Regions from separate parts of the Bacillus sp. LQ01 genome, predicted to be linked through region 2. Evidence: riboswitches for the same ligand, from Rfam matches in the RefSeq annotation. Region 2 holds a riboswitch; the other holds the start of a gene.
The links. Region 2 has a riboswitch for FMN ahead of ribD (bifunctional diaminohydroxyphosphoribosylaminopyrimidine deaminase/5-amino-6-(5-phosphoribosylamino)uracil reductase RibD). Riboswitches for the same ligand answer to the same signal wherever they lie in the genome.
Positions count from the first base shown of each region.

Region 1: linked by a shared signal. The riboswitch ahead of AC22L0_RS03850 (ECF transporter S component) and the one ahead of ribD (bifunctional diaminohydroxyphosphoribosylaminopyrimidine deaminase/5-amino-6-(5-phosphoribosylamino)uracil reductase RibD) in region 2 are both predicted to bind FMN.

Region 1 covers NZ_JBYEZL010000001.1:707,114-723,415, forward strand. The annotation lists gene resE (sensor histidine kinase ResE) at 1-1,094, shown strand, start outside; gene AC22L0_RS03835 (cob(I)yrinic acid a,c-diamide adenosyltransferase) at 1,231-1,812, shown strand; gene AC22L0_RS03840 (peptidoglycan DD-metalloendopeptidase family protein) at 1,897-2,511, shown strand; gene AC22L0_RS03845 (hypothetical protein) at 2,676-3,362, opposite strand; FMN riboswitch at 3,613-3,752, shown strand; gene AC22L0_RS03850 (ECF transporter S component) at 3,915-4,493, shown strand; gene AC22L0_RS03855 (ferredoxin) at 4,615-4,863, opposite strand; gene AC22L0_RS03860 (YpbB family protein) at 5,162-6,223, shown strand; gene recQ (ATP-dependent DNA helicase RecQ) at 6,213-7,742, shown strand; gene AC22L0_RS03870 (CPBP family intramembrane glutamic endopeptidase) at 7,742-8,305, shown strand; gene AC22L0_RS03875 (LysM peptidoglycan-binding domain-containing protein) at 8,328-8,807, shown strand; gene AC22L0_RS03880 (metallophosphoesterase) at 8,875-9,651, shown strand; gene AC22L0_RS03885 (MerR family transcriptional regulator) at 9,651-10,526, shown strand; gene AC22L0_RS03890 (genetic competence negative regulator) at 10,604-11,212, shown strand; gene gudB (NAD-specific glutamate dehydrogenase) at 11,524-12,810, shown strand; gene AC22L0_RS03900 (hypothetical protein) at 12,891-13,100, shown strand; gene AC22L0_RS03905 (DUF3961 domain-containing protein) at 13,194-13,430, shown strand; gene AC22L0_RS03910 (peptidoglycan recognition protein family protein) at 13,510-14,040, shown strand; gene AC22L0_RS03915 (YpdA family putative bacillithiol disulfide reductase) at 14,149-15,129, shown strand; gene ansA (asparaginase) at 15,165-16,139, opposite strand.
Region 2 covers NZ_JBYEZL010000002.1:717,544-733,845, forward strand. The annotation lists gene ribE (riboflavin synthase subunit alpha) at 5-649, opposite strand; gene ribD (bifunctional diaminohydroxyphosphoribosylaminopyrimidine deaminase/5-amino-6-(5-phosphoribosylamino)uracil reductase RibD) at 631-1,743, opposite strand; FMN riboswitch at 2,049-2,192, opposite strand; gene AC22L0_RS16180 (CDGSH iron-sulfur domain-containing protein) at 2,383-2,589, opposite strand; gene AC22L0_RS16185 (DUF2552 family protein) at 2,877-3,122, shown strand; gene AC22L0_RS16190 (alpha/beta hydrolase) at 3,132-4,058, opposite strand; gene AC22L0_RS16195 (GNAT family N-acetyltransferase) at 4,140-4,622, shown strand; gene AC22L0_RS16200 (LacI family DNA-binding transcriptional regulator) at 4,722-5,585, shown strand; gene AC22L0_RS16205 (Na+/H+ antiporter family protein) at 5,610-6,929, opposite strand; gene AC22L0_RS16210 (alpha/beta fold hydrolase) at 7,061-8,059, opposite strand; gene AC22L0_RS16215 (ribbon-helix-helix domain-containing protein) at 8,181-8,657, shown strand; gene AC22L0_RS16220 (bifunctional metallophosphatase/5'-nucleotidase) at 8,783-10,372, opposite strand; gene AC22L0_RS16225 (YqkE family protein) at 10,574-10,837, shown strand; gene AC22L0_RS16230 (GrpB family protein) at 10,904-11,428, shown strand; gene AC22L0_RS16235 (aldo/keto reductase) at 11,556-12,383, shown strand; gene AC22L0_RS16240 (aldo/keto reductase) at 12,441-13,355, opposite strand; gene mciZ (Z-ring formation inhibitor MciZ) at 13,448-13,582, opposite strand; gene AC22L0_RS16250 (NUDIX hydrolase) at 13,657-14,196, shown strand; gene AC22L0_RS16255 (GNAT family N-acetyltransferase) at 14,221-14,772, opposite strand; gene spoIIM (stage II sporulation protein M) at 14,928-15,545, shown strand; gene fur (ferric iron uptake transcriptional regulator) at 15,654-16,109, shown strand; gene AC22L0_RS16270 (YqzK family protein) at 16,213-16,302, shown strand, end outside.

The sequences.
Region 1 (16,302 bases), on a different contig from region 2:
AAATTGGTGAGCTGGCAACGGCCTTAAATCAAATGGGTAAACAGTTGAAGTTTAATATGAATGCTTTGCAGCAAGAAAAAGAACAGTTAGCTAGTATTTTGAGTAGTATGGCAGATGGAGTTATTACGTTAAATCAAGAAGGTGAAGTCGTAGTTATTAATCCACCGGCTGAACATTTCTTACAAGTTTGGCAAGAAGAAAAAGAGATAGAGTTAAGTAAAAAATTACCTTCTGAACTTGTGGAACTATTCCATCTCGTTGTAGAAAGCGAGCAACAACAAGTTGTTGAAATTAATTTACAAAAAGGGAACTATGTAGTTCTTATGACACCACTTTACAATCAAACGAAAATTCGTGGGGCTGTAGCGGTACTGCGAGATATGACGGAAGAACGTCGTCTTGAGAAAATGCGTCAAGACTTTATTGCGAATGTATCACATGAACTTCGTACACCGATGGTCATGCTGCAAGGGTATAGTGAAGCGATTTTAGATGATATTGTGCAAACGAAAGAGGAAATAGATGAGTTTGTTCAAATCATTTATGATGAATCCGTTCGTTTAGGTAAACTTGTAAATGAATTGTTAGATTTAGCTCGTATGGAAAGCGGTCACGTAGAGTTACATATTGGTGAAGTGGACATACATCCGTTTGTGGAAAAAATTGGTCGTAAATTCCAAGGGATTGCAAAGGATAAAGAAGTTGAACTAACAGTTGATTTCCGGAATCAGATTGAAGAATATGCGTTTGATGCAGATCGGATGGAACAAGTGTTGACGAATTTGATTGATAACGCAATTCGTCATACGAATGCGGGTGGACATGTAACGCTTGTAATTGATACGAAAAATAATGGCCTCATTTTTGAAGTACAAGATTCGGGTGTAGGCATTCCAGAAGAGGATATTCCATTTTTATTTGATCGTTTCTATAAAGCTGATAAAGCAAGAACACGTGGGAAAAAGGGTGGAACAGGACTCGGGCTTGCAATTGCGAAAAATATTGTTCAAGGCCATGACGGTAAAATTTCTGTATCAAGTGTTGTTGGAGAAGGAACTACATTCTCTGTATATTTACCGAATCGTATAATTTAGATATGCTTTTTTAAAGTTGATAATGAATAAAGTTCTGCTGTTTTTTATTTTTTTGTAAACTCAATTAAATAAAGAATGGTAGAACTTTTTTCTATCTTGGTCGAATTAAAAATAACAAGAGAGGTGCTGTGAAGAAATGAAATTATATACAAAAACAGGAGATAAAGGAACGACAAGTGTAATAGGTGGCAGGGTTGATAAAGATGATATCCGTGTGGAAGCGTATGGAACAATAGACGAGGCAAATTCTCATATTGGATATGCAATGACTAAGGTTCAAGGCAAGGCTTTTAGAGATATTTACAATGAGCTCGAAAATATTCAACATGAACTATTTGATTGCGGAGGAGACTTGGCAATAGTGGAACAAAAAATTCCTTATAAAGTGACAATTGAGATGGTTGAAAGTTTAGAAAGAAAGATTGATTTATATATAGAAGAAGCCACGCCATTAGAACGCTTTATTTTGCCAGGTGGTAGCGAGGCGGCGGCTACTATTCATATTGCACGTACTGTTGTAAGGAGAGCAGAACGCTCTATAGTATCATTGCAAAAAGAAGTGAAAATAAATGAAGTTGTCTTAAAGTATGTAAATAGATTATCTGATTATTTGTTTGCGATAGCTCGAGTAATAAATGCCCGATTACAAGTGAAAGATGTGGAGTATAACCGTAGTGCATTAGTTTTTCGTGATAAGAAAGAGAAGGAAGTGGAGTAATTCACTTTCTTTTTTTGTATACTTTTTTCTGTAATATACCAAAATAGAGAAGGTATGGTGGTAATTAGAAAACGGAGGATGTATATGAAAGTTTTAAAATGCGGCGTCATGTTATTGAGTATACTGTTTGTATCTCAATTACATGTTTATGCAGAGGAAAATCGATGGACATGGCCTGTTGAAGGTCAGATAAGTGATTATTTTGGGACAAGGCATGGAAAACACTATGGTATTGATGTAGCTGCGCCGATTGGAACGCCTGTGGCAGCTATTCAAGATGGTAGGGTAACGAAGTCTTATTATTCAAGTAGTTATGGAAATGTTGTATTTATTAAACACGGAGAATATGAGGCTGTATATGCACATTTAAATAAGAGATATGTGGGGCAGGGAGATTATATTTCCAAAGGAGAAAAAATTGGAGAAGTAGGGAACACGGGAGAATCGCGAGGTGCACACTTACATCTAGAACTTCATCAAGGAAGATGGACGATGGCGAAAAAGAATGCGATGAACCCATTGCTTGTTTTAAATGAACAAAGAAATGAAGTTGTTTCTTCATCATTATATGTCGTACAAAAAGGGGATACTTTAGTTAGTATTGCACGGAAATTTAGTATGACACTTAAGGAAATTAAAGAAAAAAATGGATTGCAGCAAGAGCTAATTTATCCTAATCAACAATTATATGTTAAGTGAAGGAAACATCTCAAAAATTAAACTTTGAACAAATTTATGTTCTTCTTAAATAAGGTTCAATGTAAATGAAATTATATGGGCGCTTTTGCTAGAACTATTGAGTGAATTAGAGCATCTATATCTAAAAGAAAACCGTCCCAAAATTTATTTTGGGACGGCTTCTTTTACCAAAAAATAAAGACACATATAAATCCAGAAATAGCTAAATAGCTATATAAGTAAAAAACTTTTGTTCTTGTTTTCTCTTTTGTTCGAAACAGTACGATAGTCGGTTCAATTAAACCGATTGTCAAACAAAGTAGGCCAAGAAGCATACAACCAATCGAGATAGAATACAGGGCGATTTGTGGTGCTTGAAATGGAATCATCCATTTTAATAAAAATGCAATAAGTGCAGTGTAACAAATACTACCGATGTATTTATTCAGTGGTGTATTAGAACGAAAACCAGGAAGTTTTTTTAAGAAAGAGCGGGAAACAACTTCTGTTTGTAAAGATGTATGCTCTTCAATAATTTTTTGAGCTTCTTTTCCTTTTTGAAAAAGAGATAAGATCCAATTTCGCTCACCCTGAAAAATAAATTGAGAAGTTGTCAAATAGTGATCAATCTTCACTTTATTCCAACTCTTCCACGGATGACGCTCACACAATTTTAATTTACTTTCTGTTTTTTTATCATACTGATAAATACTGATGCCATCTTCATCGAAAGTAGCATAGTATGTCTCGTTTGAGAATGTGCCTAAATCAATTGGGCAGTAGAAAAGTAATTCTTTTTTTAAGTAAAAGTATTCTTTTCTTAAGTTTTTTTTCATTGCTTCTCGAATAGAATGTCTCTTGTCTTTTTTCATGACATTTCCTCCATAACTCAGAAAATGTTCTTATCTTAACAATTCAATATCTTATCACTTTTAATTATATATGACTAGGTAATTCAAAAGAGAAATGCCGAATAATAAAAAATATGGATTGTATTGTAAAATATCTCGCAATTTATTTTTTTTGTTACGAAAAATAAATAACTAATTTTAAATAAGTTACAATTTTTTAGTTCACAATGTTATGAGGTTGTTGTATAATGAAGGGGAAAATAGAATATCGGTCTATCTTCGGGGCAGGGTGAAAATCCCGACCGGCGGTGATGAACTATTTATGATTTTGTTCTAAGCCCGCGAGCCGTTAAGGCAGGATTTGGTGTGATTCCAAAGCCGACAGTATAGTCTGGATGGGAGAAGATGGAGGTTCAAGCGTTCAAAAAAGATATGGATTTGAACGTCTGTTTGATGTGCCTTAAATTCTCCCTTTGTGTAAAACACAAAGGGTTTTTTCGTTCTATGAAAAAATAGGCATAGCAGAACCTTTCCACTTTCCATGAGATGATCGATGGAAAAGGAGAGAGAAAGATGAAACAAAAAAACAGTGTAGTGCAGATGGTGAGTGTAGCGATGCTAAGTAGTATTGCATATTTACTAATGATGTTAGATTTTCCGTTCCCAGGGCTTCCGCCATTTTTGAAAATTGATTTTAGTGATGTACCAGCTCTAATTGCAGCAATTATCTTTGGACCAGTAGCAGGAGTGATTGTAGAGGCGATAAAGAACATTTTACATTACGGGATTCAAGGAAGTTTAACGGGAGTACCAGTTGGAGAGATTGCAAACTTTATTGCAGGATGCTTATTTATTGGACCAGCAGCTTTCTTATTTAGAAAGTATCGTACTGTGAAGAGTTTAACTACAGGATTAATGCTAGGGACAATTACAATGGCACTTATTATGAGTGTATTAAACTACATCATCATATTCCCGGCTTACACTTGGTTTTTAAATTCACCGGCTATGTCTAGCGAAGCTATAAGAACAACGGTTGTAACGGCAATCTTACCATTTAATTTAATTAAAGGGATTGTTGTAACAATTGTATTTGTAGCATTATTCTCACGCCTGAAAGTATGGGTGTTTGCAAAAATGAAAAATGCATAATATATATTAAAACCATTAGTAGTGTGAAACTACTAATGGTTTTTTATTAAGGAAAATAAAATTTAGATACAAAAAATGCCCCTCATCAATATGAGGGGCATTTTTTGAAGTTAATAAAAGACTATTCGAATTTTAAAGCGTCTCCGTCGAATGATTCGTCAGCAACTTTAATTGAGTCAGTTGGACAGCCTTCGAATGCATCCATCATATCTTCAATTAATACATCTGGAATTTCAACGATACCTTGGTTATCATCTAATGTTACAAATGCAATACCTTCATCATCATAGTCATAAATGTCTGGTGCAGCAGCGCCACAAGCACCACATGCAATACAAGTATCTTTATCAACGATTGTATATTTTGCCATCTTTTTTCCCTCCTGATAATATGTATGTGAAAAGCTCGCCATAAAAATTATAACCTTATTGTAAAACGGTTTGTAAAACTTTTCAACATAAAATTATAATGATAATGCTTATCAATTAGAGTGTCAACTTATTTTTGAATTATGTCATAAGATTTTCAAAATACGTAAATATGATTTCGTTTGATACAATAGAATATATACAAGTATATAGTTCTTATATGATAAGTTTAATGAGCGAAAGTAGATAGTGTAATTGTACTGAAAAGAATGAAGTTAAGATTGGAAGGTGGAAGCGGTCATGCAAATACAATATACTTTGTTGCATTGTTTAAAACAATTGAATGGTGAAAGAACCGTTTCTTCTATTTATTATTTACTAAAGGGCAAACGTTCTTCGCAAACTTTACAAGATGGAAATATGTTCCGAATTTCTTTTTTGTTCGGAATATACAAATCATTGAATAGAAATGACTATGATGGTGAAGTTGCAAAGTTGTTGCAAGCGAATTTTATTCAAGAAATACATGAAAATACATATGTGTTAACACCTACGGGTAAAATGCAGTTACATAAATGGGAGGAAGTTTATGCTTTTCCGGCGCATTTGCATGGTTTACATTATGGTGAATTAGGTGAAACATTTTGGAAAAGATTATCATTAATTATTCAAACTATATCAAATTTACAACAGAATAATACGAAGTTTATCCCAATTCAGCAAGATACAGAAATAATGATGTGGGTGAAACGTTTTCTAACAGGAATACCATATAAGAGAAGTGAGTTGGCGAGAAAACTATGGACGGAAGTATATAATCTTTTAGAAAAGAGCAATACGATAGAAGCGACGATTGTAACATATCGACTAACGGGTTATGAACGTATTGGTTGTACATTGCAACAATTAGCAGAAATTACGAAACAAGATATATTCAGGGTGTATTTTTTATTTTGGGGTACAATGCATTTCTTTATACAAGAAGTTCGTGATAAAGAAAATGAATTTCCACTATTAGCTGAAATTATATCTTATCCAAATGAAAGAGCTGAATTATTTAGTTTATCGACGAAAAAAACATATAATTTTTGGAGACAAGGACGTTCTTTAGAAGAAATAGCGACGATTCGGAATTTAAAGGTTGCAACGATAGAAGATCATTTTGTTGAAATTGCTTTGCGAGAAAAAGATTTTTCTATTGAAATGTTTATGGAAAAAGAAAAGATAGACAAAGTAATAAAAGTAATTGAAGCATTGCAAACGCGGAAGTTACGTGTTTTGAAACAAGCGGTTGGAGAAGATATCTCTTATTTTGAAGTTCGTCTTGTATTAGCGCGGATGGAGGGTGTAAATGAAACTTGAAGAATATTTATATAAGTGGTTTGGATATTCTGAATTTCGTCCAGGTCAAAAAGGAGTTATTACAGATTTATTAGAAGGAAAAGATGTGATAGCAATGCTTCCGACTGGAAGAGGGAAATCTATGTGCTATCAGTTTCCGGGGCTTATGCGAGAAGGAACAGTGCTTGTTGTATCACCGTTATTATCTTTAATGGAAGATCAAGTAACACAATTAAAGTATGTTGTGAAAAACCGAGTAATAGCATTTAATAGTTTTCGGACATTAAATGAAAAAAGAGAAGCGATGAAAAAATTATCTTCATATAAATTTATTTTTGTTTCACCAGAGATGTTACAGTCGGAGTTATTAATTAGGGAATTGAAGAAAATTCATATTTCATTATTTGTTGTTGATGAGGCTCATTGTATTTCTCAATGGGGTTATGATTTTAGACCGGACTATAAAAAACTAAATGTAGTTATTGAAAATATTGGTTCTCCTACAGTATTAGCATTGACAGCCACAGCGACAAAAGGGGTACTGCAGGATATCGCAAATAGTTTAAATTTAAAGGGTGCCGCGGAACATGTATACTCTATTGACCGTCCTAATATTGCAATGGATGTGCAATTTGTAGAGACGATAGAAGAAAAGAAAGAGGCGCTTTTAGAGCAGGTGATGTATTTACAAGGGCCGGGGATTGTATATTGCTCAAGTAGAGCGTGGACAGAAAGGTTAACGGAATACTTGAGAGGGAAAGGTGTTACTGGTGTAGCTTTTTATCATGGTGGTATGGAACATGAAGAGCGTATGTTAATTCAACAGCAGTTTATGAACGATCAATTGCAACTTGTAATATGCACAAGTGCATTTGGTATGGGGGTAAATAAGGCGAATACGCGATATATTATTCATTTTCATTATCCAACTAATATAGCTTCTTACTTACAAGAAATCGGAAGAGCTGGAAGAGATGGCGAACCGAGTATAGCTATTTTATTATGTAGTCCGTTGGATCATGATTTACCAATTTCGATCATTGAGGATGAATTGCCAAGTAAGTCACAAATACAATTTTTATTTTCTTTACTACAAGAAAGAATGTTTCAAACGAAAGAATTACCAATAGAAGATGTAGAAGAAATTTGTTATAATGCAGCAAGATTTAATGAGCAATATTGGCGTTTCGTTCGTTATCATCTCGAACAGGTTGGAATTATACAACAACGAAGATTATTATTAGAAGGTTTGTCAGATGAAATCATGAACCGATTAATAGCTGAAGTAGAAATAAGGTTGCGTAATAAATATAGTGAGCTAGAAAATATGAAGTCATGGATACAAGTTAAAGGATGTAGACGTGAATATGTGCTGCAACAGTTCGGTTATAGGAAAGAGCAAGAGTTAATTAATTGCTGCGATTATTGCGGTATTACAAAAGAAGATTATAAAAAAAGACGAGCGCAACAATCGGATTTCGACTATAATTGGGAAACAGAGTTACAAAAGCTTTTCGGCCTAGAAAAGATGGAGGAATGATGAACATTCAAAGACATAATGTTGAAGATATGAGTCCGCAGGAAATAAGGCTGAATCTATATATAACACAGTTAATTATTATCGGTATTGGCTGTTTACTGGCATATATATTATTTCAAGATGTAAAAGAAGTCTTTAATTTATGGAAATGGGAACCAGTATCTATACTTATTATAGGTGGTTTGTTAGCGATTGGTATTGTGTTATTAGATTATGTTGCAATGCGAGTGTTTCCGGAGTCTTGGTTTGATGATGGTGGTATTAACGATAAGATGTTTCGAGGAATGTCCGTTCTGCACTTACTCGTTATTACGTTCTTAATTGGTTTTGCAGAAGAATTTTTATTTAGAGGTGTAGTACAGACTCATTTTGGAATTGTAATTGCGAGCTTCGTATTTGCAGTGTTACATATTCGTTATATAACAAAGCCATTTTTGTTTTGTTTCGTCTGTTTCATTAGTTTTGTCTTTGGTTATGTATTTGAATGGACAGGAAATTTGTTTATAACAATCTTTGCACACTTTCTTGTTGATTTTATAATGGGACTCCAATTAAGAAAATAAATGGAAGGTGGTGGTGAACAACATGAGGAAACGAATTCCTGATTTTGAAGAGGAATTAGAAGTTGAGCGAGTGGAAGAAAAAGAAAGTTTACCGCCGCGTAGTGAAATTCATAGAAATAAAGAAAAAAAACAAAAGTTTAAAATAAATCACATTTTCGTCCGGGTTTTAACATTTCTATTCATTCTGCTGCCGATTAGTATTTTGTGGTACACGGATAAATATATTCAGGTGAAGGGTGATAGTAATAATGCCGGAAAAAGTGCGTTTGAAGTAATCTTCTTTGATTCAGCTAAATCTGAGTCGCAGAAACATTCTGAAAAAGTAATAACGCATACTGTGAAAGAGGGAGAAACTTTAGAAAGTATAGCGAAGCAATATTTTTCAGATGGAAATGGAATTGAAGTAATTAAAAAGTATAATAACTTGCAAGAAGATGAAGTGAGTGCAGGTCAAGAATTAAAAATTCCGATAAAAGATAAGTCCACAAAGCAAGAAAGCTAGTGAGTTAAGCGATCACCGTTTGTTATAAAAGCCTAGGATTATCTTTATGAGGAGGGGAGTCAAAAATATGATATGGATTATATTATTCAGTACTCTCATAGGCATGGGGATTTTATTGCTTCTTGTGATGTATAAAGAAGCGATGCGTAATACGGTGTTGGAACATACTTTAGTATTTAAAGAATTTCCGAAAAGTTTTCAAAAAGTAAATGTGTTTTTTATTTCTGATATTCATAGAAGAGTCATTTCGAATTTGTTAATTGAACAAGTAAAAGGAAAAGTAGATCTCGTAATTATCGGAGGAGATTTAGCAGAGAAAGGTGTCTCTTTATCAAAAATCTCTGCGAATATTCAAAAGTTAAGAGAGATAGCTCCTGTATATTTTGTGTGGGGAAACAATGATTATGAGATAGAATATCATGAATTAGATGCGTTATTATTAGAAAATAACGTAAAAGTTTTAGATAATACAAGAGTGGTATTTGAGTCTGAATTAGGCGAGAAAATTTGTTTGCTCGGTATAGATGATGTTGGATTGCACCGTGATCGTCTAGATTTGGCATTGGCGGATTGTAAAGAAGATGGTTTTCGTATCCTAGTTAGTCACAACCCTGATATAATAAAAAAAATGTCTGGAAATGAACAGATTTCACTTGTCTTAAGTGGACATACGCATGGAGGGCAAATCCGATTATTCCCATCTAAAAAATATTTAAAAGGTGGCGTATATAACCATTTAAATACGATTCTCTTTGTTAGTAATGGGTATGGAACAACATTGATACCACTTCGTTTCCGAGCACCTGCTCAAACACACATCATTACATTGTGCGGAGGGAAATGATGCCAACTCTTAATGGGAAATACAATATAAAAGCCGTTTCGAATATAATTGGAGTTCAGCCGAGTACGCTTCGTGCATGGGAAAGACGATATCAAATTATTGCCCCAAAGCGGAATCAAGCTGGGCATCGTTTATATACAGAAGAGCATATTCAAATTTTAAAATGGTTAATGGAAAAAGTTTCTTCCGGTATGATGATTGGACAAGCAGTTCGATTATTAGAAGAGAATCGTTTGCAGAGTACAGTTCAAAAAGAGATACATTTCGATAAAGAAGTTGTTTTAGTGGACGATTTGCTACAAGCTTTGTTAAAATTTGATGAAATTACAATTGCTGCATTATTAAACGAAGCTTTTAGTATATATTCAACAGAGAAGGTTGTTGCCAGTATTGTTCTTCGAGTGACAGACAAATTATTAACGTCAAAAAATAATAATGAGATTTCAATGGTGCAATTTCAATATGCACTATCATTTTTACAAACGCGTCTAGGGATGGTGTATCACAATGCCTCAATGTTTTCCTCTTTACACAAAGTTATTGTGTTAGAAAAGGATGCATTGAAAGGATTTATTTTTTCAACTTATTTACGCTTAAAAGGATATGAGGCGATATATATTAGGACAAGCTTAGCTGAAGATGGTATGTTATCAGCGGTAGAGGAAATACAGCCGAAATATGTATTTGTATCTTTTGCTGACGAACAAGAAATGAAAAAGACGATGAACTTTATAAATTTATTACAAGAAAAAAGGGAATCTCTTTTAGTTGGATTTATCGGAAAGCTAGGCGTTCTAAACCAGTTGGACATTGAAACAATCCTAATTGGTGATACGAAAGAAGAATGGGATGGATGGTTAAAAATGTCGGAATAGTTGTTCGAAAAGAACCATCTATTTTCTATTTCATATAATAAAAATTAGATGCATTGGTTACGTAGGGAGGGTATGAGATGAGGCTGGAACGATTAAATTACAATAAGATAAAAATTTTTCTAACATTTGATGATTTATCTGAACGAGGATTAACGAAAGAAGATTTATGGAGAAATGCACCGAAAGTACAGCAATTATTTCGTGATATGATGCAAGAAGCAAATAAGGAATTAGGGTTTGAAGCAGATGGTCCGATTGCAGTTGAAGTGTTTTCTCTACAAGCACAAGGGATGGTTGTAATTGTAACGAAAGAAAATCAAGAAATGGATACAGATGATGAGTTCCGTGACGAGTTTATTGAAATGCAAGTGACTCTAGATGAAAGTGAGCATATATTATATGAGTTTGCTACGCTAGATGACGTAATTAACCTGTCGAATCGCTTATATAACCTTGGTGTAACTGGCGGAAAGCTATATACGTGGGATGAGCGCTTCTATCTTTGGGTGGAAGAAGAGGAACAAATTCAATTGTTAAAGGCGGATTTTATAGCTATTTTAGCGGAATACGGTAATCCGTCTACAGCAACCATTTATCGCATCATGGAGTACGGTAAAGAATTAATGGATGTTAACGCGATAGAGCAAATACACAATTACTTTGTGAAAAAACAAAACCTCAGCTAATACAACATAGCTGAGGTTTTGTTTTTATTTGGAGAAGGGAAGGGATGATTGTAAATACTCGAACATACTTTTTGAAAATAAAATATGCAGTTTTATGGGAGTGTGGTTGATGGAAATAAAAAATATTTAAATATTTAAGTATTTTACTTTTCTAAAAGTAATAAAAGGACTATAATAATAGTGAAAACGCTTGCAACAGAAAATAGTTTGTATATATTTGTTAGCGTTTTCTATTGCATTCCAAATTTAAGGGTGTATACTAGGCAATGAAGGTTTACTAAACAAGTGAAATTACAGGGGGTTTACTTACTATGGTAGCCGAAAAGGGAACTCAAACAAAAACACAACAACAAAGGGAACAACATTTTGAACTATTGAATTCAACACAAATTGTTATTAGTGAAGCGTTAGAAAAATTGGGTTATCCAAACGAAGTATATGAATTATTAAAAGAACCAATTCGTATGATGACAGTGAAAATACCAGTTCGTATGGATGACGGGACTGTTAAAATATTTACAGGATATCGTGCACAACATAATGATGCTGTTGGTCCAACGAAAGGTGGGATTCGCTTCCATCCGAATGTAACAGAAAATGAAGTGAAAGCACTTTCAATCTGGATGAGTTTAAAATGTGGTATTGTTGATTTACCATATGGTGGAGGTAAGGGTGGAATTATTTGTGATCCACGTGAAATGTCATTCCGTGAGTTAGAAAGATTAAGTCGCGGTTATGTACGAGCAATTAGCCAAATCGTAGGACCGACGAAAGATATTCCAGCTCCAGATGTATTCACAAACTCTCAAATTATGGCATGGATGATGGATGAGTATAGCCGTATTGATGAATTTAATTCACCAGGATTTATTACAGGTAAACCGCTTGTATTAGGTGGATCACATGGACGTGAAACAGCAACAGCGAAAGGTGTAACAATTTGTATTCGCGAAGCTGCGAAAAAACGTGGCATTGATATTAAGGGTGCACGCGTTGTTGTTCAAGGATTCGGTAATGCTGGTAGCTTCTTAGCTAAATTTATGCATGATGCAGGTGCGAAAGTTATTGCAATCTCAGATGCTTACGGCGCGTTACATGATCCAAACGGATTAGATATTGATTATTTATTAGACCGTCGTGATAGCTTCGGTACAGTAACAAAGTTATTTAACAATACAATTTCAAACAAAGAATTGTTAGAACTTGATTGCGATATTTTAGTTCCAGCTGCAATTGAGAACCAAATTACAGAAGAAAATGCTAATGATATTAAAGCGAAAATCGTTGTTGAAGCTGCAAATGGTCCAACAACATTAGAAGCGACTAAAATTTTAACAGATCGCGGAATTTTACTTGTTCCAGACGTGTTAGCAAGTGCTGGTGGTGTAACAGTATCTTACTTTGAGTGGGTACAAAATAACCAAGGTTACTACTGGACTGAAGAAGAAGTAGAACAACGTTTAGAAAAAGTAATGGTAAGATCATTTGATTCTATTTATGAAACAGCACAAGTTCGTAAAGTGAACATGCGCTTAGCGGCGTACATGGTTGGTGTTCGTAAAATGGCTGAAGCAAGCCGCTTCAGAGGTTGGGTATAAAATATTATATCTTGAGAAAACGTGATTTCCTTTCGAGGGAATCACGTTTTTTTGTTGAAGTATTAAATGAGGTGTTGTATATGGAGAATGAAATGTTGGAACGAGTAGAACAATTAGAAGAAAAGGTTAATAGGTTAGAGGGAGAACTCGCAAGAACGATGAAAGCTCGCAAAATAAGTACCGTTCGGATGTTCGGGGAAGGGCTACTGTTTCTGATATTTGGTGTGGTTGTAGTAGGGCCGATTATTGCCGTTGTAATCTCAATTTTTACTTGGCTTGCTGAAAAATAAAATAAAAATAAAAAAGAACGCTTGTTCTACACGAACAAACGTGCTATACTCTCCTTAGATAAACAAAACGGAAATGATTTTAAGGAGAGATAAATGATGAAAATGACAGTAGACCAAAGATTTATGATGCCAGCAGATGTTGTAGAGCGAGTGGAAGTTTTACGAAACAAACAAAGCAAGCGTGGCACATTATTACAATCGGTAAATAAATTTTTCGGTTTAGATACGAAAGAAGATTGTGTTTGGTTTTACGGTTTTTATGGAGTGGCTGTAAGTATCTTGTTGTTTATGGTGTTCACTTCAAATATTTTCGATTTTCTCTTCGCGTAAGAAATATGCGATAAGGACATTGCTACCGAATACATATATAAGGAAGTAAGGTAATCTTCTAGAGCGGGAGTTGGTAGCAATGGCGATGTTTCCTATAGAGCGCAATTATATTGGATATGGAAGTTCACGACCGGGGATTCCTCTGACTAAAGTGAGATTTATCGTAAGCCATGATACGGGGAATCCTGGAAGCAATGCGATAGGCAATCGAGATTACTTTAATGAATTACAACCGAAAGCTTCGGCACATACATTTATAGATGATAAAACAATATTGGAGATTATTCCTATAAATGAAGTTGCGTATCATGTTCGATATGGTGTGCCGACGGATAATGACTTATATGGCTATGACGCGAATAAGGCGGCCATTGGAGTGGAACTTTGTTATGGTGGTGATGTTAACTTTTGGGAAGCGTATAATCGTTTTACATGGTATCATGCGTATTTATGCCAAAACTTTGGCTTAAATCCGAAAAAAGATATCGTGTCACATAAAACGCTTGATCCAGCTAGAAAGATTGATCCTGAGAATGTATTAGGGAAACAAGGTATTAAATTTCAGCAGTTTTTAGCAGATGTCTATCGGATGTACGTTTCGTTTAGATGACAAATATATGAAAAATGAATACAATAAAGATAGGTGCCTACTGCTGTAAGTAGGTTTTTTCTTGTTTTTATAAATAGTGCATTGGTAGAAGACTAGGAGTGGACGAGTATGCAGAAAGAAACAGTTATTATAATCGGAGGCGGTCCGTGCGGATTAGCGGCTGCAATTTCGTTGCAAAAGGTAGGGATAAATCCGTTAGTAATTGAAAAAGGAAACATTGTAAATGCCATTTATAATTATCCAACTCATCAAACATTTTTCTCTTCTAGTGAAAAATTAGAAATTGGTGATGTAGCTTTTATTACAGAAAATCGTAAGCCATTTCGAAATCAAGCGCTTGCGTATTATCGTGAAGTAGTAAAACGTAAATCTGTACGTGTAAATGCTTTTGAGCGAGTGGAGAAAGTTCAAAAAGATGGAGAAGTTTTTCAGGTTGAGACGACAAAGCGTGATGGAAGTAAGGAAATGTATATAGGGAAATATATTGTTGTAGCAACTGGATATTATGATAATCCAAATTATATGAATGTTCCAGGTGAGGAATTGAAGAAAGTAGCTCACTATTTTAAAGAGGGGCATCCTTATTTTGATCGAGATGTAGTAGTTATAGGTGGGAAAAACTCGAGTGTAGATGCCGCGTTAGAACTTGTTAAATCTGGTGCACGTGTAACGGTACTGTATCGTGGAAGTGAGTATTCACCAAGCATAAAGCCTTGGATTTTGCCGGAATTTGAGGCGTTAGTACGAAACGGTACAATTCAAATGCATTTTGGAGCTCATGTGAAAGAGATTACTGAGCATACATTAACGTTTACAGTTGATGGTGAAGCTTTTACAATCAAAAACGATTTTGTATTTGCGATGACTGGTTATCATCCTGATCATAGCTTCTTAACGAAGATGGGTGTTCAGATTGATGAAGAAACAGGACGTCCAATTTATACAGAGGATAGAATGGAAACGAATGCTGAAAATATTTTCATTGCAGGTGTCATTGCTGCTGGAAATAATGCAAATGAAATATTTATCGAGAACGGTAGATTTCATGGAGATGCGATTGCGCAAACCATTGCATCAAGAGAAAAATAAAAAGGAGCTGTCGGGAAAATCTCGACAGCTCCTTTTTATTCGTGCATAAACATATTTTGAATGGATTCATGAGAATTTGTATTCTCTAATGCAACAAGTAATTTAATGCGTGCTTTTTGTGCATTTAAGCCGTATGTGAATACAATGCCCATATCTTTTAAGTGTTTACCGCCACCTTCATACGAATATACGTCTTGAACGATACCGTTGAAACAGCGAGAAACTAATACGACAGGAATACCTTTATTTAATAATCTTTCTAGGCTAGGTAGTGTTCTTGGAGGGAGATTACCTTGTCCAAGAGCTTCGATAACAATGCCGTCTACAGGAAGATTTTCGATTGCTGCTAATAATGTATCATCCATGCCAGCATATGCTTTTAGAACAACTACATTTTTAGACACTTTATTTATCGTATATGATTCGCGATGTACTAAAGCGTGATGGAAGACAACGCCGCGTTTTGTTACCATTCCAATTGGTCCGTATTGTGGACTTTGGAATGTTGCGACATTACTTGTATGTGTTTTCGTTACATTTGTAGCGCAATGAATTTCGTCGTTTAATACGACTAAAACACCTTTTTCTGCAGCTTCATCACAACTAGCAACTTTTACAGCTGATAAGAAGTTATATAGACCATCAGCACCTAACTCATTACTAGAGCGCATTGCACCTGTCACTACGATCGGAATAGTTGCTTGTACTGTTAAATCTAAGAAATAAGCTGTTTCTTCTAATGTATCCGTACCATGCGTAATAACTACGCCATGAATGTTGTCTTGTTTTACTCTTTCATCAATGATGACTTGTAATTGTAACATTTCGCTCGGTGTCATATGAGGAGATGGTAGATGGAACACATCTTCAACGATTAAATCAACATCGCCTTCTAAATCAGGAATGAATTTTAAAAGAGGATTTTTTTTACCTGGTTGTACGACCCCAGTTTCTTTATCTTCCTCCATTGCAATTGTTCCACCTGTGTGTAAAACTAGGATTCTTTTCAATGCTTATACCCCTTTCAAGTAAAAAAATACATTTAGAACATAACATGTTTTGAGTAAATTCGACAATGGAAATGTATAAAAGTATGCCTCGAAAATGACAATAAAATTAACTGCTATATGTACGATGTATAAAATTACGAAACGAAATGTGCAAATATAGTAT
Region 2 (16,302 bases):
CCCCTTATAGAAATCCGTTTTCTTGTAAAAAGCTTTCAGTCATTGAACCTACTCGTTTTGTAGGTTTAGTAATAAAGCGTTCGATATATTTACCAATCATGTCACACTCAATGTTTACGATATCTCCGGCATTTTTTTCTCCAATGACAGACTCGCTTACTGTGTGCGGGATGAGTGAAATCGTTATGGAAGATTCGTCTATATCAAATATCGTTAAACTCGTTCCATCAACAGCAATGGACCCTTTCTGCAAACAATAGCGCAGCAGTTCATCAGAAATTGCTATTTTGTAATAGACGGCATTGTAATGTTGTTTTTTATTTAAAATTGTTCCGATGCCATCAATATGTCCTGAAACGAAATGTCCACCGAATCGTCCATTTGCAGCCATTGCTCGCTCTAAATTTACTTTAGAGTGCGGTTTAAGCATGCGAAGTGATGTCGACTGCATCGTTTCAGGCATTGCATCAACTGTAAATGAAGTAGTTGTAAAGCTTGTTACAGTTAAGCAAATACCGTTAACCGCGATACTATCGCCTAAGTGAACATCCGATAAAATTTTCTTTGCATGAATCGTTAATTTCATCGCTTCTCCGCTTTGTTGCATGTTTGCTATCGTTCCTAATTCTTCTACAATTCCTGTAAACATTCCGTCACCTCGTTTCGGGCATTCGCAACGATTTTTATATCATCACCAATTTGTTTCATCTCTTGAATTTTCAAGGAAAGCGCATCTTGTAATTTTGAAAAACCATTTCCTCCAAATAAAGTAGGAGCATCTTTCCCACCAATTAATTTCGGGCTTATATAGGTTACAATTTCATTAAAATTGTTTGTTTTTAAGAAACTTGCATGAATCGATTGGCCACCTTCAACGAATAGAGAAAGAATTTGTTTCTCTCCAAGAAAGGAAAGAAGGTCCGCGATTTCTATATACTTCGTTTCCATTTGGAATATAGTTATATTTTTAGATTCATAAGAAGATATTTTCTCTTTCTTTACATCCTTACCGACAATAATCCATGTTGGTGCTAAACCATCTGTTATAACATGAGAAGATGGTGGCGTTCGTAAATGGGGATCTAAAACAACGCGAATAGGATGTTTCCCACCATTTGGAATTCTTGTTGTTAAATGAGGATTATCAGCTATAACTGTATTCACTCCAACAAGAATTGCATCATGTGTATGGCGATATTGGTGAACATCAGCACGTGCTTCTTCACCTGTAATCCACTTACTTTCACCAGTTACAGTTGCTGTCTTTCCATCTAAGCTCATCGCTGTTTTGATTGTTACAAAAGGGCGTTTCGTTTTCATGTAGTGAAAAAAGTAGCGATTTAATAAAACTGCTTCTGCTTCAAGAACACCGGTAGTTACTTCAATTCTAGCTTCTTCTAATCTTCTTTTTCCGTTACCAGAAACGAGCGGATTACAATCGAGAGTAGCAATTACAACACGCTTAACTCCTTTTTCGATGAGCAATTCACAACAAGGTGGTGTTTTTCCAAAGTGGCTACACGGTTCCAGTGTTACATAAACGGTAGCGTCTTTGGCGTTTTGACCAGCCATTTGAAGGGCATAAACTTCTGCGTGTTCTTCACCAGCTCGTAAATGAGCCCCCATACCAACGATGTTTCCATCTTTTACAACAACAGCACCAACCATAGGATTTGGACTTGTTTGTCCTGATGTCCCTTCTGCTAACTGCAGGGCAATCCTCATATATTCTTGATCTGTCATTTTCTTCACCTCTCCTAAAAAAATCAAAAAACCCCAAGGATTTAATATCCTTGGGGTTTGGGAGACGTGATTTCTAGAAATATAGTTTGAATACGAAAGCATAGGAAAGAAACCTAACGATAATTGATATTTCTGCATAAGGAAAAAACCTAGCAAAATATCGAATTTTTAAACGCTAGTTGTCTCTTTTTATTTCAGTATAAAAAATAAGTATAGAAAATTAAACATATATAAAGAATCAAAATGAATCTTTAAAAATATGCATACTGAAATAAAAGTGTATTCACTATATAAAAAACTAGAAACATATCCTTCTCCCATCCAGACTATACTGTCGGCCCTAGAGTTTCACTAGATCCACCGTTTTCGAGTTGAAAACGGGTCACGGACTTAGAAGTTTTCACTTCATCACCGCCGGTTGGGAATTTCACCCGACCCCGAAGGATGCTGTTTGCTCAAATTATAGCACAAAAAAAATAAAAGGCTAGTAAAAAATATTCGAATGTGAAGAATTGTGTGAAAATATATGCAGGCTGGAATGGAAATAAAAGTATTAGAAATGTTGTAAAGAGAAGGGGTATAACGGAGTTGCTAAAAAGAAAAAACATGCACAAAAAAATGTGCATGTCACATGTAAAATTATTCTGCCTCTGGTGCTCTAACAACAGACTCGAATTTACCTTTATGCGAAGCGTCGCAATAAGGCATATTTTTTGATAAACCACACCGGCATAAAGAAAATGCCGGTTTTGCTGGGAATACATTCCCTTGTGAGTCGACTAATTCCACGTCCCCTGTAACGCGAAAAGAGCCATTATCATTTACTTTAATTTGTACTTTTGCCAACGTTATCCCTCCTTCCCAAACGCTTAATTTCATCATATAATCAAGGGAGGTGCTTGGCAATATAAAGTGAAACTTTAATTAGTGGGGGAGGCATCCCCACTAATTATTAGTTGAACCAATCGGGCTTTTAGGGGCAGTAAAACTCCCACCTAACTTCTTTGTTTCAGCCGAATTTTGAGGTGGGAGTTTTACTGCCCGCAAATAGCGGAGAAAAAAGAGCACTTTGTTTGAGAAAGAAGAGAGTGTTATAATAGTTTTCATAACTGACTAGAGTAAGGTGACGAGAGATGGATAAACAATTACATACATTACGAAACATTGCAAATGAGCGCACGTGGGCATCATTTTTGAATGATAATCATCCATATAGTTTGTTACATTGGTCCATTGCAGGTGTAGGGCAAGAGGCAAAGGATGTTTGGTTACTTCAAGATGAAGTAACATTTCAAACGACAGAATTCCCAACGTTAGATGATGCAATGCAATGGATTTCTGAAAATATGGAACAAGTTACAGACGTTTTAGCGCAATAAAAAACAGGCTTATGCAAGCCTGTTTTTTGTTTCTTTCACATATGTGTTTAAAAATTGATCGACGGCTGCTTCGTACTCTTCTTTATTTTCGTTATAAGAGCAAGCGTGTGCACCGTGTTCTGCAATATAAAGCTGCTTATTATTTTCTTTCGCTTCATATAACGCTTTTGTCATATCAGCTAAAATATAGTCGTCATCTTTACTATGAATAAAGAGAACGGGATTGTTAATGTTTTTTATACAGTCGATTGGTGAAACTTCACGAATTGTATAACCGTCACGAACTTTCAAAAATGCGTTTGCTAAAGGTAATAAAGGCCATTTTGGTAAATGGAATTCAACCTTTAAACGGTGCTGTAATTGTCCGTGAAAATCAGAGAAAGGACAATCTGCAATATAGAAATCAGCACCATCTTCTACAAGTCCTGCGTATTGAAGAAGTGTTGCAGCTCCCATAGATTCACCATGAATACCAAGTGTAATATTGGTGCCAAAACGGTTTTTTAGCCAGTCAACTACGGATTTTAAATCATGTTTTTCATAGTATCCATAGCTTGTTGTTTTTCCGCCAGTTTTACCATGACGACGATGATCGTAAATGAGGACGTTATATCCTCTTTTTAAGAATAAGTTTGCATATTTTACAGAGTTTATTTTATTTACAGTTACACCGTGGCAAAAAACCATAAACTTATTGGTGGAATGACCAGCAGGAATGTAATATCCGTGAAGGTCGTATCCAAATTGTGAAGGGATATGAATTTCTTCTTTATGAAGAGCATCAAAATCTTCTATACGAAAATGTTTTTTCGTTTCTCTTTCGAGTACTTCTTCCTCTGTTTTTTTCTTTAAGTACATCACTTTATTTGTAAAGAAAATCCCAAGGGCAGTTATTGCACCTAGTATAGTAAACAATGCTGCAAAAAAACGTTTCATACTTTACCTCATCCTCCAAATACCGTTACATGTGATACACTTATATTGTATCACAATGATATAAAAGGGGAGAAATAGGAAATGCTGCATATACAAAAAATTACGCCAGCGATGAAAGAAACAATCCGAATGTTCATGTGTGAGAACTGGGGAAGTTCATTGATGGTTTCACGTGGTAAGGGACATCAGTTAGAAGAGTTGCCAGGATTTGTTGCGCTCTCAGATGACAGAATAATCGGAATTATAACGTATGAAGTGACCAGAAATATGTGCGAAATTGTATCGCTAGATAGCTTTGAAGAAAGAAAAGGAATAGGGACGAAACTTGTGGATTGTGTATTACAAGTTGCAGAAGAAGAACGGTGCAGACAGGTTTGGCTTATTACAACTAATGATAATATGAATGCGTTACGATTTTACCAAAAACGTAATTTTGTAATGACTAATTTATATGTGAATGCGGTAGAGGAGGCACGAAAAATAAAGAAAGAAATTCCACGTATTGGATATGATAATATCCCAATTTTACATGAAATTCAGTTGGAGTATCGTTTAGTGAAATGATGTAACAATTTTCAGAAATATGAGTTATTAATCTTGACGGATAGTTTAATTTAGGTTACCGTAAAATTGTAATCTATTACCATATTAAGGGGTGACGATGTGGCAACTATACGTGATGTTGCAAAATTGGCAGGTGTTTCAGTCGCAACCGTTTCACGAGTTATTAATGAAAAAGGATACGTTCATGAGGACACAGTAAAACAAGTAAAGGAAGCAATTGAAGAATTACGTTATAGGCCAAACAGTGCAGCGAAGCCACTATTTAAAGAGGATTCAACGATAATTGCATTACTTGTAGATAATTTATGTAACCAATCAAACATCACTTTGCTACATTGTATTGAGGAAATAGCATATAAAGAAGGTTATCAAATCATTATTTGTAATATAGAGAATAAAGATAGATACATACATATGCTGAAGCAAAATAACATTGCAGGTGTTATTTTGACAAGAGCAGTTTTTAAAAGTGTAGGAAAAATTCCATTTCCGTTTGTTGTGATCGATGAGCAACAATCACATGGAAATTATTATGAAAGTGGACAGAGAGCTGTTTCTTTATTAAAAGAGAAAGGGTGTCACTTTCTTGCATATTTCGGTGAGGGAGAAGAAAGTGAAGAAATGGAAGATCATATAGCAGGGTTTTTAGACGCTGTTTGGGATGAAGGAATCTCTTATCGAGAAGAATGTGTACAAGGGTATACAAATAAACAATTTATTACATTATTGCAAAACAATCCGTATGTAGATGGAATTGTAGCCTCAAGTGATCAGATTGCTATTGAGTTAATTCGGTCAGCGAGATTTCTAAATATACATATACCAGATAAATTAAAAATTGTTGGACCGAATGGGAGTATAGAGTGTGAATGGATAGGTTCATCACTACCGACAATTGAAAACTATGTCAGAGATAATGGAAAAGTAGCTTTTCAACAATTAAAAGGAAAAATAAAAAAGTAAAAGGTGCGTTTTATACGCACCTTTTTATAATGTAATTGCGGCAATAAAGCCAAATATAAGTAACGGTATATTGTAATGTAGAAAAGTGGGTACACATGTATCCCATATATGATGGTGCTGACCATCAGCATTTAAACCGGATGTTGGTCCAAGGGTACTATCCGATGCTGGAGATCCTGCGTCACCTAGTGCTCCGGCTGTACCGATAATTGCAATTGTGGCCATTGGACTAAATCCAAGCTGAATGCAAAGAGGTACAAAAATGGTTGTTAAGATAGGGATGGTTGAAAAGGATGAACCAATTCCCATCGTAACGAGAAGTCCAATAACGAGCATAAGAAATGCAGCGAGTGGTTTGTTATTTCCGATTATATGTGCACTCGTTTGCACCAGAGATTCAACATGTCCTGTTTTTCGAAGAACAGCGCCGAATCCAGCGGCAGCAATCATAACAAAGCCAATGAAGGACATCATACGCATTCCGCTTGTTAATATCGCATCTGCTTCTTTAAGTGGTAGACTGCCACTAACTGATAAGACGATAATACCTGCTAAAGCACCGAAAATCATTGATTCGGTTGTTAATTGAACAGTTAATGTAGCAATAATAGATAATAACCCGAAAGTAATGCTACGTTTTGTATAGGGAACGATTTCATTTTCGGTAGTATGAATTTGTTCTGTTTCATACGTACGAGGTTTTCGGTACGTAATGAATACCGCTACACATAATCCAATAATCATACCGATTGCTGGAATAGTCATTGCTTTTGGAATAAGTGCGACATCAAATGTAAGACCGCTTTGCGCAGCGTTGGTTTGCAATACGTCATGATAAATTTTTCCGAACCCTGCAGGGATCCACATATAAGGAGTAATCAATCCAAATGTAATAATACATGTGACAAGTCTGCGATCCACTTTCAGCTCAGTTAATACTTTTAAAAGTGCTGGAATTAAGATGGGGATGAAAGCAATGTGAACAGGAATCACATTTTGTGAGAAACAAGCCATCATTAAAATAATGAATAAAATAAGTACCTTAGAATAAACTTGTTTTTTCGTGTCTTGTTCATTGCCAATCCATTTTAATGCAGTTTGAATCATAGCATCTGGAAGTCCTGTTTTGGAAAGGGAAATAGCGAAACCACCAAGCATTGCATAACTTAAAGCGATTGGAGCACTGTTTCCAAGACCAGTTGTAAAAGTGTTAATCGTTTCTGAAATACCGAGTCCGCCGATAAGTCCGCCTGTTAAAGCTCCAACAATGATGGCGACAATGACCTGGACACGTAACAAACTAAGCAATAGCATAATTGCTACTGCGACGAGTACAGCGTTCATAATAAATGTAATCTCCCTAAATTTTTATTCTGTTAAGACAAGTACATATGAAACATTTTGCTATGTTTATACATACTTGCGACATATTATTATAAAATGTTTTCTATGAAATGTAAAAGAGCCTTTTGTTACTAATGCTGAAAAGCTAGCTCTTGTTTAATTGATTGCAAAGAATTGGCGAATAATTCTGGTTCTTCTAGATCAGGAGAATGTGCTGAGTTTGGGAACCAAATCATCTTTTTTATAGGCGCTTCAATAATATCGCAATATTCCTGAACGAGTGCATAAGGAGTTTGATAATCATAGCGACCAGAACAAAAATAAACTGGAATAGATAAACTTGAGATAGAAGAAAAGAAATCGATTGTCAGCATTTCTTCCCATAAAACGCCAGATTTTAAATTTCCTGCGAGAAACTTGAACCAATCTAATAGCGTGTACTCAGGAGAAAAGAAACCTTTTCGTATGAAAGAAAAGGAAGATCCATTTTGGATTGCGCCTCCGAATGTGCCAAGCCACTTTCTTTGAATAATGAGACGTCTCGTATCTAAAAATGGTGGCTTTCCTAATTTTAAAAGGGAAGCTAATGCTTTTTTATGATTATGTTTTTTTGCAGAACGAATTAAATGTTGATATAGCAATTCTTCATTTTGTTTCATATGTACAATTTGCCCAATACCGATGTAAGCCTCAATATACTTTGGATATTGATGTGCTATGTTAAGCCCAATGATACTTCCCCAAGAATGACCAGCGAGAAATAGTTTTTGTTTGTTGAACCTTTTAAGTACATATTGAATCACTTCTTTTGCATCGGAAACGAATTGTTCGATTGTGAAATTTGCTCCGAAATCTTTCATTGAAAAGGATTTACCAGCCCCGCGCTGATCCCAATTAATAACAATAAATTGCTTCTCTAATTCTTTTTGAAAATGGCGAATAAATCCGATTTGTGCCATCCCAGGTCCGCCGTGACAGCATAATAAAATAGGTTGCTCTACGTTTTGTCCACGCATAAGGAGAGTTTGTTTTCGATTATTAATCATAACGCTTTCTATCGTAGCGATACTGTTAGGAATGAGTTGTTTGTTTTCATTATAGAACTGAGGGGTGTAGCTACGAAAAAGCATATTGAAAACCTCCTTTTGTGAAATCGTATGAATCGCACAGGCTATTCATTTTGCATATACTGTTAGAAAATCATTGTAACATACCATACTAGTGTCATTTCAACACGGGAGGAGGGAAATTGTGACGATTGGAGAAATTATAGATGGTTTAAATAGACGTGAACCCATCGCTATTATAGCAAAACGTCTTGAAATAAGCCCGTATACATTATCGAAGAAATTAAGATTGATTGGATACGAATATGATGGAGAGCAGAAGAAACGTATTTTTGTAGGAGATGGAGAAGAACCACGTCACTTACAACTCCAAGAAGCGACCGCCCTTCAATATGAGAAAACAGATTATCAATTGTTAATTTATGAGCAATTACAAAGCATTTATGAATTATTAAGAAAAAGAGAAGAAGTAATTGTACCAATTATGAGTAAAAGTACAGAGAAGAAGAGACGAACCTTTTCTATTAATACAGAAATATTATCACAATTGGACCTTATATCAGAATCGAAAGGAATTCAAAAATCTAAACTTGTAGAAGAGGCGTTGCACCAATTTTTACAGCAATATGAAGTTGACAAAACATCACATTTTGATAACTAAAGAAAAGGATACTATGTTCATTGGAAGAACGAGTATCCTTTTTATGATGTATATTACGTATAAAATAGAGGATCAGTATAAATCCTTTATGGCGTGAAAAATGAAATTTATTATTAGAGAAACACTTAATTTACTTTTTGAATTCTTCCATCAATAACTGGCTGAATTGGTTCTTTTAATTGTTTTACGTAATCGACTAACGCTTCAAAGTCGTTTGGACCAGTTTCTGCATTTTTACCATTTTTAAATGATACGAATCCGTCACCGCCAGAAGCTAAGAAGGCATTTGCAACTACGCTATACATTTTAGATGGAGATAATTCTTCTCCGTTTGTTAAACGTATATTTGTAACTTTTTCACCGTTTGGTTTATTTGCATCCCACGTATATTGAATACCTGAAATTTGAAGCATTCTTGTTGTTCCTTTTTGCCATTGCTGATTTAAAATATCGCGAATGTCTTGACCTGTTAAATCTACTTTAATTAATTGATTTCCAAAAGGTTGAATGCCGTATAACTCACCCCACGTAATATCACCAGCATCTAAGTCATTACGAATGCCACCAGGATTCATGAGGGCGATTTGAGTTTGCATCGTTTGACGCTGAGCATCGGCAACTAAATTTCCAAGAGTGGACTCACCAGCATCATTTTGTTTACGGTCGATAGGTGCTGTAGATTTTCCGACTACTTCATTTACAAGTGGTGCAATTTTTTCTTTATATTGATCTAGTTTTTTCTTTACTTGTTTATCAGGTTCTACACCTTCATGATACGTTGTAACAACTTCAGCTTTTTTCTTTACAATATCCTTTGTTTTACGATCAATTGTTACATCCACGTCTGAGAAAGCCGTTCCGTATGAATTTGCTTGGACAATTAGTTTATTATTTACTGTACCATTTACATACGTATGACTATGTCCACCGAAAATAACATCAACTTCTGGGTCTGTTTCATTTGCAATTCGAGTAAGATCGCCATTTGTTACCCCAGACTCATCGGTTGTTCCACCGACATGAGCAAGAACGACGATAGATTTAACGCCGAGACGTTTTAATTGTTGTGTTGATTTATTAATTGCTTCTACTTCATCAGTAATTTGTACATTGTTAAGCATCGTAGGCATAACGACATTTGGTGTATCAGTTGTAACAACCCCAATGAATCCTACAGGAACACCATCTACCATTTTTACAGTAAACGGTGGTAAAAATAAGCGGCCAGTTGATTTGTTGTAGAAGTTAGCAGCTACATAGGGGAAGTTAGCCCCTTTGAAATTCCCTGTTTTTTCATGATATCCACCGTAAATGAGGCGTTGCATTTCATCAATACCTTCATCAAATTCATGGTTTCCGATTGTACCGACATCAAATTTTAAGTCATTTAAAAATTCAATTGTCGGTTCATCTTGTAATAATGCTGAAACTGGTGGACTAGCTCCGACGATATCACCAGCATGTACGAGAAGTGTATTAGGGTTTTGTTTTTTACGTTCTTTTAAATAAGTAGCTAAGTAATCAGCGCCACCAGCTTCTTTATTATTGATTTTTTTAACAGTATCTAGTTGTCCATGGAAATCATTAATACCAAGCATTTGTACGTCTATGTAGCGGTTTTGTTCAGTTGGATTCTGAGATGGGGGAGCGGCAAATACGCTTGAAAAAGTAATGGTGCTTAAAACAGCAACGGCAGGAATAATTTTTTTCCACATAATATAATTCTCCTTTTTTTATAATCTGACATCATACGACATAATTTTAATAGATTCATAGGATTATAGCTACATAAAAAATTAGTCTTTTCGAAAAATTAACATATTTACAAAAAGTGAATAATAGAGTGAAGACCTTTTTTTATTGTCGATTTCATCGTGTATCTACTATAATGGAGAAAAAAGTAAAAGGTGAGTAGCATGAAGAAAAAGAAACAAAGACAAATACAAAGACAATCACAAGTGAATCAACCGAAGAAAGAAATACTTACATTAGGCGATCAATTAAATGATTCACTCATGCAACAATTAAAGAGTAAGAAGAAAGAGTTGCAAGTGAGGGAAGAGGAAAAAGAGGCAGCTGAACTGGAAAGAAAGCGCCAAGAACAAAAAGAACGTGAAAAGAATAAATCATTTGAAGAACTGCTAAGTGAAAGTAACCTTACTTGGAAAGACTTTAAATAATAAAAAATGATCAGTGGTATTTCACTGATCATTTTTTGACGAGCTTGTAAGAAAAGGGGAGTTAGAATGAGAAAAATTGTCGTTGTTCCACATGAAAACCATTGGAGTGAAAAATTTCAAATGGAGGCTGAAAGATTAAAGTCAGCGATGCCAGAAACGGTAAAAATTCATCATATTGGAAGTACGTCAGTGCCTGGACTAGCAGCTAAACCTATTATTGATATGATCATGGAAGTAGAAAATATCGAAAGAGTAGATGGGTGGAATGAACGATTTATAGAGCTTGGTTACATCGTAAAAGGGGAAAATGGTATTTCAAGACGCCGATATTTTATTCATGGAACTGAAGAAAAACGTTCGTATCATTTACACGTGTTTGAAAAAGGAAATCCAGAGATTGTAAGGCATTTAGCGTTTCGTGATTATATGATGGCTCATTGTGAAGAAGCAGAGGCATATGCAACCTTAAAGAGAGAATTAGCCGAAAAGTATACATATGATGGCACGTTATATACGGAAGGGAAAAATGAGTTTGTGCGCAATGTGGATGAAAAAGCGAAAGAATGGAGAGAAAATAACTTAAATGAATGAGTTCACGTTATTTTTTAGCTATATAAAAGTGTTATGTAAACTGTACGTATGTTTTGACTTTTGGGATGAATCTTGTTGAAATAAAGTTGTGGCTTATAAAAAATGTAACAATGAAAGGGAGACGACTGTGCATATTCCAACAACTACACTTCATAATGGCGTGAAAATGCCGATGATTGGTCTAGGCGTATATAAAGCGAAAGAAGGAGACGAAGTAAAGCAAGCAGTAAAAACAGCGTTAGAAGTTGGATACCGTTCGATTGATACAGCAACTGTATATGAAAATGAAAGCGGTGTCGGAGAGGCGATACGTGAATCAGGAATTCCAAGAGAAGATATATTTATAACAACAAAAGTATGGAACGACGATCAAGGATATGAGGAGACACTCGAGGCGTTTGAAAAGAGTTTAAAAAAATTACAAATGGACTATGTAGATTTATATTTAATACATTGGCCGGTAAGAGGGAAGTATGTTGATACGTACCGAGCTTTGGAGAAATTGTATGAAGAAGGTAAAGTGCGCGCGATTGGTGTTTCTAATTTTCATAAACATCATTTAGAACTATTATTACCAAATTGCAAAGTGAAGCCGATGGTAAACCAAGTGGAACTTCATCCGATGTTGACGCAATTTGAGTTGCGCAATTATTGTCAAGATGAGCAAATTCAAATGGAAGCATGGAGTCCGTTAATGAGGGGCGGAGAAGTATTCCAGCATCCAATCATTCAGGCTATTGCTAACAAATATGAAAAAACACCTGCACAAGTTATATTAAGGTGGGATATTCAAAGCGGAATTGTTACAATTCCTAAATCTGTTACACCATCTCGTATTGAAGAAAACTTTACTATTTTTGATTTTGCACTAACTGAAGAAGAGATACGTCAAATTAACACGTTGAATCGTGATTTACATGTAGGAACGAATCCTGATAAATATGATACGTTATAAAAAAGACTGTCTCCTAATACTGGAGACAGTCTTCTGTTTATCGGTAATTCGATATTTTTAACGATGCAAAGCATATGTGTCATATTTAACAATCTTTTGAAGTTGTATATATTCTTCTTTCGTTAAAGGTAACTGTTGGCTAGCTCGTATATTTTCCTGTAATTGTTGAAGCGAGCTTGCACCAGGTATAACAGCTGCAACAGTCTTATTATGTAAGCAATATTGAATAGCTGTTCCTGTTAAAGAGCGTTCTCCAATCGTTTCTTTTACACTCGCTAGAGTTGTATGTAATTCATCGTAAGAATAAGAGAGATAATCCTTTTCCTTTACTCTTTCTATTTTTATTGCATTGTTGTCAGTTAAAATTCCTTTTGCAAGTGGCCCGCGGGCAATGACGCTAATTTGGTGTTCATTCAGAAGGGGAAACCATTCTTCTGGACGACGATTTAAAAGGCTATATTCCATTAGTACACTAACGATGTTTGAGCGTTTTGCATACTCACGAACGACATTTGGGCGTATAGAAGAAATACCATAATGGCGAATAATACCTTCCTTTTTCAATTCTTCAAAAGCTTCAATTGTTTCATCTATTGGATCTTCAATCGTTCCCCCATGAAGTTGGTAAAGATCAATATAATCAGTTTGAAGTCTACGTAAACTTTCCTTTACTTCAGTTTTTATGTAAGCTTTAGAAGGATCCCAAGACCAGCCATTTTTTTCTTCTGTCCAACGATTTCCAACTTTCGTTGTAAGAACAATTTGGTCTCTTCTTCCCTTCAAGGCTTTTCCAACAAATTCTTCATTTAATCCGTAATCATATAAATCTGCTGTATCAAAAAAATTAATTCCTAAATCGATTGCTTCATCGATAATATGCATAGCTTCTGTTTCAGATGTACCGAGAGACATACAGCCAAGGCCCATTTCTGTAACAAACAAATCTGAGTTTCCTAATTGACGTTTTTTCATAGGTCAACCTCCTTACCTTTATTGTACGAGAGGGAAAAGAGGTTGACAAACGTTTACTTTTCGCTGCGCATTAACTGCCCGTAAAAGCATGATTAATGTTTCACTTTATTTGCTGTAATCCACTCTTGTACAGTTGTATACTCTTTGCTATATTGCTTTAGCTTATGGCGAATTTGCCATGCTTTTCCGACTAAAGTGACGCGATTTGGTAAAATATAAACTTTCATTTCTATCACGCTCCTTTCAATGTGGTAAAATGTATGAGGAAAGAATAGGAAATAGAACAGGGAGATGAAGTAGTATGAGTAATCTTGCAGAGAGAACAGTAAAAACTGAGCCGATTTTTGATGGTAGAGTTATAAAAGTTCGTGTTGATGATGTAGTATTACCAAATGGAGCAATGAGTAAACGTGAAATTGTAAATCACCCTGGTGCAGTTGCTATTATTGCTATTACTGATGAGGGGAAAATTGTGCTTGTTGAGCAGTATCGTAAAGCGCTTGAAAAGGCGATTATAGAAATTCCGGCTGGTAAGTTAGAACCTGGTGAAAAACCTGAGGTAACAGCAGTTCGTGAATTAGAAGAGGAAACAGGATATGTATGTGAAAATATGGAGCTCATTACTTCTTTCTATACATCTCCAGGATTCGCAGATGAAATTTTATATGTATATAAAGCGACAGGTTTGACAAAAAAAGAAAATAAAGCTGAGTTAGATGAAGATGAGTTTGTGGAATTAATGGAAGTATCGTTAGAAGAAGCGATTACTCTTATGAAAGATCTTCGTATTCATGATGCGAAGACGATGTTTGCAGTACAATATTTACAACTACAAAAATAAACACTCGCCAAAGGCGAGTGTTTTTTAATTGATTTTTGCATATACACGTGCATCACGTAAGCTACCATCTGGTGCTAGGAAATCATTTTCCATTGTACCTTCTAGAATGAATTCTAGACGTTCTGCTAAGCTACATGCATTTATATTTGTTGCATCAGTACGAATTTCAATTCTTCTAGCGCCTAGTTTATCAAAGGCGAACTGAATTGCACCTTTAACAGCTTCGGTCATATAGCCTTGTTTTGTATAGGCACTATGTAGCCAGAAGTGAAGTGAAAACTTTGGAATATCCCAGTTTTCAGGCTTTAGTGTAATTGCTCCGATGAATGTACCAGATACTTTACCGTATAAGTGAAAATCAAGTGTTTCACGAAGTAAAAACTGTCCGTGAGCTTCGCGAACAATTTCTTCAGCACTCTCTTCTGTTTCAGCGTTAATTGGTATCCACGGTACTAAGTCTTCTAGAGAAGCTTGGATTGCTTCATATACTTCTGCACCATCACCTGGAAATGGTTTACGAACTTGCAAGCGTTCAGTTTGAAATAATGTTGGAAAATCTAATAATAATGGTTTCAAGAGAAATCCCTCCTATTCTCTACTTTTTAGTTTAGCAAAGTAGAGCGGAATTTCAATGTTAATTCGTCATACTTTTTTCTTTCTTTCATACATTTTTAATAAGAGTGTGAACGGAGGGAAGAAAAATGTGGCGAAAAAATTGGCAAGACCGTGTAATGTCTCACATACAGGAAAACTCTTCATTATATATATTTAACGCCGTTTTATTATTGATGGGAGTAATATTCGGAGCTATTCTGGTGAATAGTTTACAAATCAATCAAAAACAAGATTTATCATTTTATTTACAACGTTTTTTTGGACAAGTCTCTAAAGGAGAATTTGCCATTGCGGGCGAAATGTTTCGAGAAAGTTACTTTTCGCAATTAAAATACATCGGATTTATTTGGATTTTAGGGATTTCAATTATTGGATTACCACTTATTTTTATTTTATTATTTGTAAAAGGAGTTGTCGTTGGATTTACAGTTGGTTTTTTAGTAAGTCAGCATGGATGGAATGGACTATTATTAGCATTTGTATCTGTTTTGCCACAAAATTTAATTATCATTCCAGTCTTTCTCGTTATGACAACTATTGCTGCAAGTTTTTCTTTACGGATGATTAGGCATCAATTTATTAGAAAAATAACCGAGCCACTATTACCATTATTAATCCGTTATACATGCTTCTTTCTCGTAATTGGAGTGGTGTTAGCACTTGCTTCTAGTGTGGAGGCTTACGCATCACCAGTTTTAATGAAAGAAGTCGTTGAGGCTATTAATAAAAAATAAATACTTTTTGAGAATAATTATCAATTTGTTTTTATTGTTTTTTTCTTTTGACAGAAGCCCTTCTTCTGATATAATGGTGTAAGAGTGGCGAGGAGGGAGTAGTACCGAATGGAAGAAAGAATTGAACGAATTAAGAAGCAATTACATGCAGCGAGCTACAAATTAACACCGCAACGTGAAGCAACAGTTCGTGTGCTGCTAGAAAATGAAGAAGATCATTTAAGCGCAGAAGATGTTTACCTCCTTGTAAAAGAAAAGTCGCCAGAGATCGGATTAGCAACCGTCTATCGAACTTTAGAACTATTATCTGAGTTAAAAGTTGTCGATAAGATTAACTTCGGAGACGGTGTTTCACGCTATGACTTACGCCAAGAAGGTGCGCAGCGTTTCCACCATCATTTGATTTGTACACAATGTGGTGCTGTACAAGAAATACAAGAAGATTTACTTGGTGAAGTGGAAAGGAAAGTAGAACGAGACTGGAGCTTTAAGGTGAAAGATCATCGTTTAACATTCCATGGGATTTGTAAAAATTGTCAAGAAAATGAAACGGATGAAAAATAACCTTTTCCTATTTATCTAGGAAGAGGTTTTTTATTTGAATAAGGTATAAATTGGTGAAAGCTTGGCATATGTTGTAATAACTTATATTTTGGAGGAATTTACAATGCGCCGAGCTTTAAAATTAACTTTTGATGGAATAAAAGTATTTTTATTATTTACAAGTTGTACGATTTTGTTTTATTTCGCTATACTA